One region of the Alkaliphilus crotonatoxidans genome, then DNA from elsewhere that is predicted to be linked to it. Evidence: riboswitches for the same ligand, from Rfam matches in the RefSeq annotation. Region 1 holds a riboswitch; the other holds the start of a gene.
What was found. A riboswitch is a leader RNA that binds a small molecule or an ion and turns the genes downstream of it on or off. The one in region 1 is predicted to bind thiamine pyrophosphate.

Region 1 (6,042 bases):
TCCTTGTTAATTCCGCCGATCCCCACTACTGGTACAGCGACCTGCTCCTTGATCTGCTTCAGCAGCTCTAAAGATACCTGCCGGGTGTCGGTCTTGGTATTGGTGGGAAACAACGCACCTACCCCAATATAATCTGCTCCCTGGGCCTGGGCTGCCAGGGCCTCCTCCAGGGTAGCTGCCGAAACCCCCAGCAGTTTATGGGGCCCAATGAGCCTTCTTACTATTTCCGGCGGCAGATCCTGCTGTCCCACATGGACCCCTTCTGCATCTACTGCCAAAGCGATATCCACCCGGTCATTAATAATTAAGGGAACATGGTATTTGGAAGTCAAGGCCTTAATAGACCTGGCCAATTGATAAAATTCAAGGGAACCGGCCTCCTTTTCCCTCAATTGAACCAGGGTAGTCCCCCCTAAAATGGCTTCCTCCACCTGAGCCAAAAGGCTTTTTTCCCTTTGAAAACCTCGATCGGTTACAAGATACAGCCGGTAGCTTACATTAGGCTTCATAGATTTTTCCCCTTTCTATCAGTATTTCCTTTGAAAGGCTTGCAAAGGCATCAATCAGCCGAAGGCGAAAGCTTCCTAAATGGGTTGGGCTGGCCAATTGATCAAAGGCAATTTCCCCTGCTATTCCCATCATCATAATCCCCAACAGGGTTCCATGCAGGTTGGATTCCCCCACAGTACAGCAGGCTCCAATGATAGAAGCCGTCATACAGCCCGTTCCTGTTATTTTCGATAGGATTTCGTGGCCATTTTCAATGCAGTAAACCTGACTGCCATCAGAAACAATGTCAACTACCCCGGTAATGGCCACAACACATTTCAACTTCCTGGCAAGAGAAAGGGCAATTTCCTTTCCGCCTTCCCGGGGGTCGTCCAATGAATCGACCCCCCGGGTCTGACCTTCCATACCATAGATATTTTTAATTTCCGACATGTTCCCCTTGACAACCGCCAGCTGAACATTTTCAATAATATGGCTTACTGTTTCAGTTCTTAGTTTGGTGGCTCCAGCCCCTACAGGGTCAAGTACCACTGGAATACCAGCACGATTGGCCCTTTTACCGGCCAAAACTGACGACTCAACGGTTCGTTGATTCAGGGTGCCAATGTTCAACACCAGGGCCTGGGCCAGGGCTGCCATTTCCTCCACCTCTCCCGGGTCATCGGCCATGACTGGCGCCGCCCCCACAGCCAGGGTAATGTTGGCACAGTCGTTTACGGTTACATAATTGGTAATGTGATGTACCAGGGGCTTCTTTTCCCTTACTGCTTTTAAAAGTCCTCCTAAATGCTCCTTTAGTTCCATAGTTAACCTCCTGAATATGATTTTTTATGCTTCCATGTACTTTTCCAGGCCCAACCGCTTGAGCTGATTTAAGAGGACAAACCCAATGATTACCCCTCCCAGTGAGCTTAGCATAAAGGGCCCCACAAAGAAAAATAGCGCTGCTTCGTTCCCCATTAAATAGTTGGCCAGGGGATAAGCCGCCAAGGCTCCCAAAAAACCTGTTCCCACCAGTTCCCCCGCCATGGCCCAGATGAGTTTTTTTCTACGTTTATAAAATACAGCAGCAAGCCAAACCCCCAGTATGCTGCCGGGAAAGGCCAGCAGCGAACCTGTACCAATGAAATTCCGAAGCAAGGATATGGTAAAGGCCACCCCTGTTCCATAGGCCGGCCCCAGTAGGGTGGCGCTCAGCAGGTTAATGGTATGCTGTATGGGAAAACACCTGGCCGCCCCTACTGGAATATAAAACAGGTGGGCAGTGGCTGTTCCCATGGCACTTAACAGTGCCGCCGCAGTCAATTTTTTTAGATTCATGCTTCACCTCTTTACTTGAATTTTTAAATAATCAAAACTACCCGCTCAGCGGGTAGTTTGCTCAGCCCTAGAAGGGCATGTTACTCGCTTGAGCCTTAAGGCTCTTTGAATGGTTCGCCAACTGCTTGCATTTACGGGCTGCTGCTTAAGCAGCTCTTTACTTCTTTTTGCCTTTCTTTACTTGCTCTCCCGTAAACGGGTCCATATATTCTTGTAGGCTGATTTGATCATTAGCTATATCTTCTTGTATTTGATTTTTCACATACTCTCTTATTGCTTTTTCATTGCGTCCTACCGTGTCCACATAATAACCTCTACACCAGAAATGTCTATTTCCATACTTGTATTTCAAATTCGCATGTCTATCAAATATCATTAGTGAACTTTTTCCTTTTAAATACCCCATCACACTTGAAACACTATATTTGGGTGGTATTGCTATCACCATATGTACATGATCCACGCAGGCTGTTGCCTCCAGTATTTCTACACCTTTTTGCTCACATAACTTCCTTAGAATCTTTCCTATGTCAGTTTTGATCTTCCCATATATAGCCTGCCTTCTATATTTGGGTGCAAAAACTACATGATATTTACAACTCCAGGTAGTATGTGATAGACTATTCTTATCCACTTCGGATCCTCCTTTTGTTTTTAAAATTGGTTGGCGAACCTTTTTTATTCTAACAAAAGGAGGTTATTTTTTCTGCTCATAGCTAAAGCTTTTTGGAACCCCCGGTAGAACCGGGGGTTTTCGATATACAAAAATAAGCACAAATCCCATTGCAAGATTTGTGCTTAATGACGCATGATAAAATATGCTTCTTAAATACACTTTCCTACGCTGGCATGATCCAGATCAGGTATATGGGGATCAAAGACATTACAGGGTCTTTTTCTCAGTTGGCCTTTCCAACTCTCCCAGTGCTTTCAATTCTTATTCAGTTTTAAAAAAAATGAAATACTTTAATTTCATGGTACCATACTGGGGGTGAGTTGACAATAAAATAGAAATTAAATAAAACGACGATATTTAAGGTGGAATAATAAGGTAAAAGATTGAAATTTAATGATATATAGTTCGTCAAATCTTTAAATAAGCTTGGTTTGGAGTACAACAATTTGAATTTTGCATATTGATATAGGCTATTGATTATTAAATAGTAGCGTGATACAATAGGAAAAAGGCTACTGTTCAATAAGTAGTAAGGAGGAGTGATTAATGAAACAATTTGAATACTTGAATGAGCTGAAAGAAAATCTTGAAGGGAAGCTTCCGCCTGATGCTATAAAGGATATTTTAACTGATTACGAAAGCTTTTTCGTATCTGGTAGAGAAGATGGAAAAACCGATGATGAAATATCTGTAGAGCTTGGCTCGCCTGCATTTTTAGTAAAATCCCTTCTTGAACTACATGAGGAAAAGCAAGTAACGCCATTAGATAAACACATCTCTAATCCAGGGCGCAGGTTATGTGCTTACTTTATTGATGCCATAATAGCCGTAGTTCCTGCCTTTGTCATTACATTTGTTTTAGGAAGTGCTATGTTGTCTTATGTTATTTTAATTCTGTACCCAACCCCCTTAGTGGGAACATTAAGCTATCTGGGATATGCCAGCTTTGAGGAATATACAATCACCCAGGAAGAAGTTATTAATATAAACCCCCATGACACAATATCGGTTTCAGAAGATGGAGCAGAAAACATTCAGCAAATTAGTAGAAGGCCAACCCCTACATCAATTGCCTTTGCAATATTCGGTCTTGTATTCTATATGTTCTATTCATTGGGGGCCGCCCTGATTTTCAAAGGCCAGACTGTTGGAAAGAAGCTTATGCACATCAAGGTGTGCCGCTCAGATACATCAAGTATAACAAGGGGTTCTATTTTTAGCCGTGAGTTTTTAGGTAAATTCCTCATAAACTCCATTCCAGTTGTACCCTTAATCTCACTATTCACGATTCTGTTTACCAAAGAACATAAGGCGCTCCATGATATGCTGACTGATACCATTGTGGTGGAAGCTTAGGGGGTTGTATCATGGATACGCAAATGAAAAAGGGTGTACTGGAAATGTGTATTCTATATAAGCTGAAGGATGAGGAGCTTTACGGATACGAGCTTATGAAATCAATTCGACAGTTTTTCCCTGATGTCTACGAAGGGTCAATCTATACCATTCTTCGTCGATTAAACGCAACGGGTTACACCCAAATAACCCAAAGAAAATCCTTGAATGGCCCTGCAAGAAAGTACTATCACATTACAAAAACCGGTTTAGAATATCTCAATCGAATGCTAAAGGAATGGGAAGGGATCGTAAACAGTGTTTCTTCTTTAGGAATTAAAGTTCAGAATCATGACCACCTATAACATCCGTAAAATAGGTGGTCTGCTCTAGCTCTATAAGAGGTTGTTACCGGCCAGCGCCTCCAAGACGCTGGCCTTGCCATTTTCACTAGAACTATAAAGGGTCAAGTTATTATACTGAGTCCCTTCCACCTAACTTGTCTTTTAATACGTCATATATTTTTGCTCTTACATAAAATCTTAATGTTATCTCATTTAGTTCTACTGTGTTGGATATACTTCTCTGAAATGATTTAGTTTCATTATATAACCAAAGCTTTCCAGAGGGTGTAAGATTATTTGTGTAAAGTAGATTTATGATATAATCTACCTAATTCAAAATGGAGGCTTACACTATGGCTAAGAAAAAACGTAATCCCGCTTCTGACGAAGTAATGAAGTATCTGTTTCAAAACTATGAGATCAAGTCTGCCCTGGACATTCAGGAGGCTCTTAAGGACATGTTTGCTGATACCCTGGAGGCCATGCTCGAAGCAGAGCTGGATGATCACCTTGGCTACGCCAAAAATGCTAACAATCAAGCGACCACCAGTAACCGCCGTAATGGTCACAGTACCAAAACCGTGATCGGTCAGTTGGGAGATACTCAGATTAATGTTCCAAATAAAGGCCAGAAGGATGTCGCAGGAATTGAAGAAAAAATCCTGGCTATGTACGCAAAAGGACAATCTCAAAGAGATATTGAAGCCACAATCCAAGACATTTATGGCTTTGATATCAGCCATGAAACAGTTTCAAAGATTACCGACAAAATTATTCCCCTTATCAAAGAATTCCGTAATAGAGCGCTACAAAGGTGCTACCCCTTTGTATTTGTAGATGCCATGTACACACCAGTAAAAACAGAGTCAGGTACAGGCCAGAAAGCCCTTTATAACGTGATAGGAATTGATCCAGAGGGTCATAAAGATGTTCTAGGATTTTGGTTATCCGAAGATGAAAGCAGTAGACACTGGCTACAGATACTAGAAGAAATCAAGAGCCGTGGTGTAGAGGACATAATCTTCATTTCTTTAGATGGACTTCCAGGGCTAGAAGAAACCATAGGAGCCAACTATCCTAGTGCAATCCAACAACGGTGCATTGTTCATCTCATGAGAAATAGCACCAGATATATCCCCCGTAAGCACTGGGCTGAATTTGCTAAAGATATCAAAGGAGTCTATCGAGCGGTTAGTTTAGATGAAGCTAACAGCTTATTCCAAGACTTTGAGACTAAGTGGAAAGAATACGCTGCCGCGTTAGCGGTATAGAGAAACAGCTGGGCATCGGTAGAAAATCTCTTTAACTATCCCAGTCATATTAGAAAAATCATCTATACAACCAATACCATAGAAAGTTATCATAACCAATTAAGGAAGGTAACCAATCGAAAAGGAGCCTTTCCCAGTGAGACAGCACTCTTCAAGTTTGGTCTATCTTAGAGTCACCGATATTAAGAAAACATGGGATCGACCAGTCCAGAATTGGGCAAAAGTACTAAATCAGCTAGTGGTATTATTTAAAGACAGAATTACCCAGCATCTACGATACTAGGCAATAACTTTACACAAATTTCTTGACAGGTCCGCTTTCCATATAATCTTTCCTTTAGTATGTAGGAACCAGTTCCCTTAAAGATATAATTAAAAAGCTTAAAACAATATTAGGGCTATACTTTAGAGATTAATTTGGAACCCTGTTCACCATGAAGGAATAGAATGGAATTGGAGACCCACAAATAAGTAATTGTCGATAGAAAGATGATAAATTTACATTGAATTATATTCAGTATATCAAAATAATGTTAAAATAAAAATAGTTATCGTTAGACTAATGATTAGTATGAAGGTAAAAGTG
Region 2 (6,042 bases), on a different contig from region 1:
ATTGATTTCCCCGTTATGGATTAAATAACGGTTAGGATGGGCCCGGCTCCAGGTAGGAAAGGTATTGGTGCTGAAGCGGGAATGGACCAAAACAATGGCACTGGTCAGGTCCTTTTCAGATAAGTCTGGATAAAAGCTCCTTAACTGAGTGGCCGTAAGCATTCCCTTATAAACGATGGTTTGGGAGGACAAGCTGCAAATATAAAAATATTGATGGGCCTCTGGAGCTATATACTCAATTCTTTTTTCTGCCAGCCTTCTGACGATATACAATTTCCTTTCAAAATCAATGTTGACCTTTAAGTCTTCCGATTTTCGAACAAAAAACTGCATTATCCAGGGCATTGACTCTCTTGCTGTCTTTCCCAGGTATTTCGCCTCTATCGGTACCTTTCGCCAGCCGATCAAGCCCAGCCCCTCCTCACAGACAACAGACTCTAATATCGATTTGCATTTTTCTGCCGTCTCCTGATGGGGTGGCATAAAAACCATTCCCACACCATACTGTCCTGCTTCCGGCAGAGAAAGCTCTTTTCCGCAAACCCGTTTAAAGAAAACATCTGGAATTTGCAGCAGAATTCCAGCACCATCCCCCGTATCTTCTTCGCTGCCCTGACCTCCTCGATGGTTCAGATTTTCAAGTATGGTGAGGGCATCCCTCACATTCCCATGGGATTTTATTCCCTTCACATGGGCGATAAAGCCAATGCCACATGCATCATGCTCCCTTTCAGGGTCATAAAGCCCCTGGGCGGGAGGTAAACCATAAGTCCCCATAACATTCGTCCCCCTTGTCAATTTTTAGTTCAGCAGAGCATTGCCCTGCAATGATTTAGTCATTTACGTCTGTCCACAAAATATTTTCTAGAATATTTCGACTATTAAATTAATGTATTCAGTATTATATCATTTTTATAGAATTATTCAATAGATAAAATTGCATTTTTCTTAATTTTCTATATTTTTTGAAAATGTTATCGTTTTCATTTTCTAGCTATTTTACGTAGGCCTATGGGATAAATAGGAGGACTAAGATGTTATTTAGGTTAAACCATAGGGCTGTAATGAAATAAATAGCTTTTTATAAATCATTTGTATTTTATTGAGAATATGTTATAATTAAAATAAAAATATCGCTAGGGGTGCCATTGGCTGAGAGGAGCTTGTCCAACCCTTCGAACCTGTAGGTTAATACCTGCGTAGGGAAGCATTTCAACGTCTATTTAACGTGAAAGGATTTCCTTTCACGTTTTTTGCATCCAAGCGATGGAAGAAAGGATGAATTTTTTACATGTTTGCAAAGCTATTAGAATTAAAACCGGTAACCTGGGCAATCCTGCTGGCCCTTATGGGCAGCGCAGGCCTTCTTATTTATCTTGGAAAAAACCGTAAAAATACTACCTTCAATACAAGAATTATTGTTTACGGCAGCCTTTGTATTGCCCTTTCCTTTGTATTATCCTATATTAGACTCTATCGCTTTCCCCAGGGAGGCAGTATTACTCCCGCCAGTATGCTGCCCATGTTTATTTTTGCAGTGATATTCGGGCCTATTCCCGGTATTATCGCCGGCTTTGCCTATGGCTTTCTACAATTGATTCAAGACCCCTATGTCATTCATTGGGCCCAATTATTTCTCGATTATCCCCTGGCCTTTGGTGCCATGGGCCTGGCAGGGCTTTACCGTAAAAACTTGAGCATTGCCTGCTTAATTGGAGGATTTGGAAGGTTTGTCATGAGCTTTTTATCTGGAGCCATTTTTTTCGCAGATTACGCCCCCGAGGGGATGAATGTCTTTCTATATTCCTTGATCTATAACGGTACCGTTATGGGGGCCGATACCTTACTTTGTCTTGTAATTACTCTAATTCCTCAATTTAATACTGTTTTCAGGCAATTAAAAGGGCAGGCTGAAGTAAAGGCATAATTTATGCCCAAGGCAGACCAGCATCTGGAATCAATCCTGGATGCTGGTTTTTTTATATAAATTTAAGATTTAAAGGGTTGTATGGAGGGACCTAGCAGGGGTATACTACAATTATGTTTCGTATTCAAAAATATTTTAATGCAAAATAAATTGAATCAACAGATTTTTTTCTGCCCGTTGGGTTTAAATCCCTGTGAACCGTTGTTCAGCTTGCATTAAAATAATATAGTTTACATCATAATATTGTCAGGAGGCCAAAGCGTGATTAACGATACGGGAAGAAAAATATTCTATTTATTGAGGGATATTGATTATTTGATTAAGGATAGCATGAAGCATACCTTCAATAAAGGCGGTTTAACGGCTCCTCAGGTGATGGTATTGGCCAACTTAAGTAAAAATGGGCCCATGAAGATCAGTGAATTAAGCCGGGCATTGGGCCTATCCAACAGCACCATTTCCGGCATTGTAGACAGATTGGAAAAAAACAATTATGTACTACGTACAAGAGGCCAGGATGATCGCCGTGTGGTACAGGTTTCTATTGTTAAAGAATCAGAGGAAAAATTTCAGGCTACCTTCCATGAAAAATTGGAAAAAAAATTTAGTGATAAATTTCTACAAACTGATGAAAAGAACCTCAAACAGATTGTAGAGGGCCTTGAATCCCTAAAGGCTTTATTACAGAAATAGTATAAGGCTAACTTTTATACTGACAGGAGAGGATATCATGAAAAAATTATTAAAATATTTAAGGCCTTATGGATCATGGATTGCAGCAGTTTTAGGCCTCATACTGCTGCAATCCATTTCCGAGCTGTTTCTACCAACTCTGTTGGCTGATATCGTAGATGTCGGCATTGTTACCGGCAATACAGGATATATTCTGCGGATTGGAACAATTATGCTATTGGTGGCTGCCGGTGGTGTTCTCTGTGCTATCCTGGCCAGTTACCTGTCTTCAAAAATTGCAACGGGCTTCGGCAGGGACCTTAGAAACATGATTTTCACTAAGGTAGAGGACTTCTCCCTACAGGAATTTGACAAAATCGGGACAGCTACCCTGATTACAAGAACAACCAATGATGTCACTCAGATTCAACAGGTTCTGATGGTTATGCTTCGTCTAATGGTCAGTGCCCCCTTGATGGCCGTCGGCGGAATGATCATGGCCGTCTCTAAAAACCAATCCCTTTCTGTTGTGATTGTGGTGGTCATTCCCCTGCTGGCGGCAGTCATAGGGTTGGTGGCAGCCAAGGGGGTACCGTTGTTTAAGTCGATGCAGGTGAAGCTGGACAAGTTAAATTTAGTGCTTCGGGAAAACTTGACCGGTATTCGTGTTATTAGAGCCTTTAATCAGGTGGATTACGAAAAAAGGCGCTTTAACGAAGCCAATACAGATCTAACGGACACCGCTATTCGAGTCAATAAAATTATGGCCGCCCTAATGCCCTCCATCATGATTATCATGAACTTTACCACCATTGCCATTATGTGGCTGGGCAGCAATCTTATCAATCAGGGCCAGCTCCTGGTAGGAGACCTGATGGCCTTTATTCAATATGTGATGCTGATGATGTACTCACTTATTATGGTTTCCATGATGTTTGTTCTCATCCCCAGGGCTTCGGCTTCTATTCAACGGATTAATGAGGTATTGGAAACGAAAAAAGAAATCATGGATCCAGAAAAGCCAGCTACACACAGCAATCAAAGGGGCTTTGTAGAATTTAGAGACGTTAGCTTCACCTATCCCGGCGCTGAACAGCCTGCCCTTCAAAATATTAGCTTTTGTGCAGGCCCTGGGGAAGTAACCGCCATTATTGGTGGAACAGGATCAGGTAAATCCACCCTCATCAATTTGATTCCCCGTTTTTATGATGTCAGCCAGGGAAGTATATTGGTGAACGGCATTGATATTCGAGATATGACCCAGAAGGAACTTCGTAATAAAATTGGATTTGTTCCCCAGAAAGCTGTCCTGTTCAGCGGCTCGATTGCAGAAAATATCCGCTTCGGCAAGGAAGACGCCAGCCATGGTGCTGTTGAAGCAGCTGCTCGGGTGGCCCAGGCATCGGACTTCATTCAAAATATGAAGGAAGGCTATGACTCTCCCATCTCCCAGGGAGGCACCAATGTTTCAGGGGGGCAAAAACAGCGTCTTTCCATTGCCAGGGCCTTGGTTCGAAGGCCGGAGGTTTATATCTTTGATGATAGTTTTTCTGCCCTTGACTTTAAAACCGATGCAAAACTAAGATCTGCCCTGAAAAAAGAAACCAGGGATGCCACAGTTTTAATTGTGGCCCAAAGGGTTAGTACGGTTATGGATGCTGACAGAATTATTGTGCTGGACGAGGGAAAAATTGCTGGTATGGGTACCCATAAGACATTGCTTGATACCTGTGGTATTTATCGTGAAATTGTTTCGTCCCAGCTGACCGAGGAGGAATTGGCATGAAAATAAGAAAAAAAGCTAAATTGAATGGCGCCTCAAGGGGCCCCATGGGAGCGATCGGCGCTCCTGTAGAAAAGGCAAAGGACTTCAAGGGAACACTAAAAAGGTTGTTGGCATATTTAAAGCCCCGAAGGCTTCAATTGCTTTTGGTATTGATCATGGCCATTCTAAGCACTGCCTTCAGTATTATTAGCCCTAAGGTATTGGGCTTGGCCACTACAAAGCTCTTTGAAGGTTCAATGGCAAGATTGCAAGATTCCTCCAGTGCCGTCGTAGACTTTCAATATATTGGCGGAATTCTAAAGATTTTAATGGGCCTATATCTTGTCAGTGCCTTGTTCAGCTATATTCAACAATTTATTATGGCGGGTATCGCCCAAAAAACAGTCTATGATATGCGTAATGATGTCAATCATAAGCTGGCAAAGCTTCCCCTGGGGTTTTTCGATTCAAGAACCCATGGCGAAATATTGAGCCGTGTTACCAATGATGTGGATAACATCAGCAGTACCCTTCAGCAAAGCCTGACCCAGCTAATTACCTCGGTCGTTACCCTGGTGGGCGTACTGGTGATGATGCTGACCATTAGCCCGCTCCTTACTCTTGTTACAATGGTTATTCTGCCCCTAAGTGCTGTGGTAACAGCCAAAATCGCCAAGCGATCCCAGGTGCATTTTGCCTCCCAACAGAAATCCCTGGGAGAGCTTAATGGTCATGTAGAGGAAATGTACACCGGTCATAGAATTATCAAGGTTTTTAACAGGGAATCTGATTCCATTGATCAATTTAAAAAAATTAATGACGAACTCTATGAGTCCGGCTGGAAAGCACAATTTATTTCGGGAATCATTTTTCCCCTGCTGACCTTTGTCAATAACATCGGCTATGTTATTATCTCTGTGGCGGGAGGTATTATGGTTACCAGGCGAACTATTACTATTGGTGATATTCAAGCCTTTATTCAGTATGCAAGGCAATTTACCCAGCCCATCGCCCAAACCGCTAATATTGCTAATATTCTTCAATCTACCGTAGCCTCTGCTGAGCGGGTTTTTGAATTACTTGACGAGGAGGAGGAGATTCCTGATGAAATAAATCATCAGATTATTGAGCTGCCTAGGGGAGCGGTTCAATTTGATTCAGTAAACTTTAGCTATAAAAAGGATGAAAAGCTGATTGAAGACATGAACATTAAGGTACAGCCCGGTGAAACCATTGCCATTGTTGGCCCTACCGGGGCCGGCAAAACTACCCTGGTAAACCTGCTGATGCGTTTTTATGAAATAGATCAAGGTAAAATTACTGTAGACGGGGTCGACATAAGGGACTTGAAGCGAGAGGATCTTCGACGTATATTCGGGATGGTATTACAGGACACCTGGCTTTTTAATGGTACAATCGAAGAAAATATTGCATACGGACGACGGGGAGCCAGCCATGAGGATATTGTCAATGCCGCCAGGGTCGCCCAGGCAGACTATTTTATCAGAACCCTGCCAGATGGCTACCAAACTGTTTTAAATGAAGAAGCATCCAATATCTCACAAGGTCAGAAGCAACTGATTACCATTGCCCGGGCCTTCTTGGCGGACCCGGCTATTCTGATCTTAGATGAGGCCACCAGCAGCGTTGATACTAGAACAGAAATTCATATTCAAAG

Region 2: linked by a shared signal. The riboswitch ahead of thiT (energy-coupled thiamine transporter ThiT) and the one ahead of tnpA (IS200/IS605 family transposase) in region 1 are both predicted to bind thiamine pyrophosphate.

The regions. Positions count from the first base shown of each region.
Region 1 covers NZ_BAAHXS010000005.1:46,581-52,622, forward strand. The annotation lists gene thiE (thiamine phosphate synthase) at 1-509, opposite strand, end outside; gene thiM (hydroxyethylthiazole kinase) at 499-1,314, opposite strand; gene thiW (energy coupling factor transporter S component ThiW) at 1,339-1,830, opposite strand; gene tnpA (IS200/IS605 family transposase) at 1,988-2,464, opposite strand; TPP riboswitch at 2,650-2,763, opposite strand; gene ACYQ1I_RS11430 (RDD family protein) at 3,053-3,862, shown strand; gene ACYQ1I_RS11435 (PadR family transcriptional regulator) at 3,874-4,206, shown strand; partial or broken gene ACYQ1I_RS11440 (IS256 family transposase) at 4,578-5,627, shown strand.
Region 2 covers NZ_BAAHXS010000006.1:57,445-63,486, reverse strand. The annotation lists gene gltB (glutamate synthase large subunit) at 1-777, opposite strand, end outside; TPP riboswitch at 1,129-1,223, shown strand; gene thiT (energy-coupled thiamine transporter ThiT) at 1,292-1,927, shown strand; gene ACYQ1I_RS12350 (MarR family winged helix-turn-helix transcriptional regulator) at 2,189-2,620, shown strand; gene ACYQ1I_RS12345 (ABC transporter ATP-binding protein) at 2,658-4,385, shown strand; gene ACYQ1I_RS12340 (ABC transporter ATP-binding protein) at 4,382-6,042, shown strand, end outside.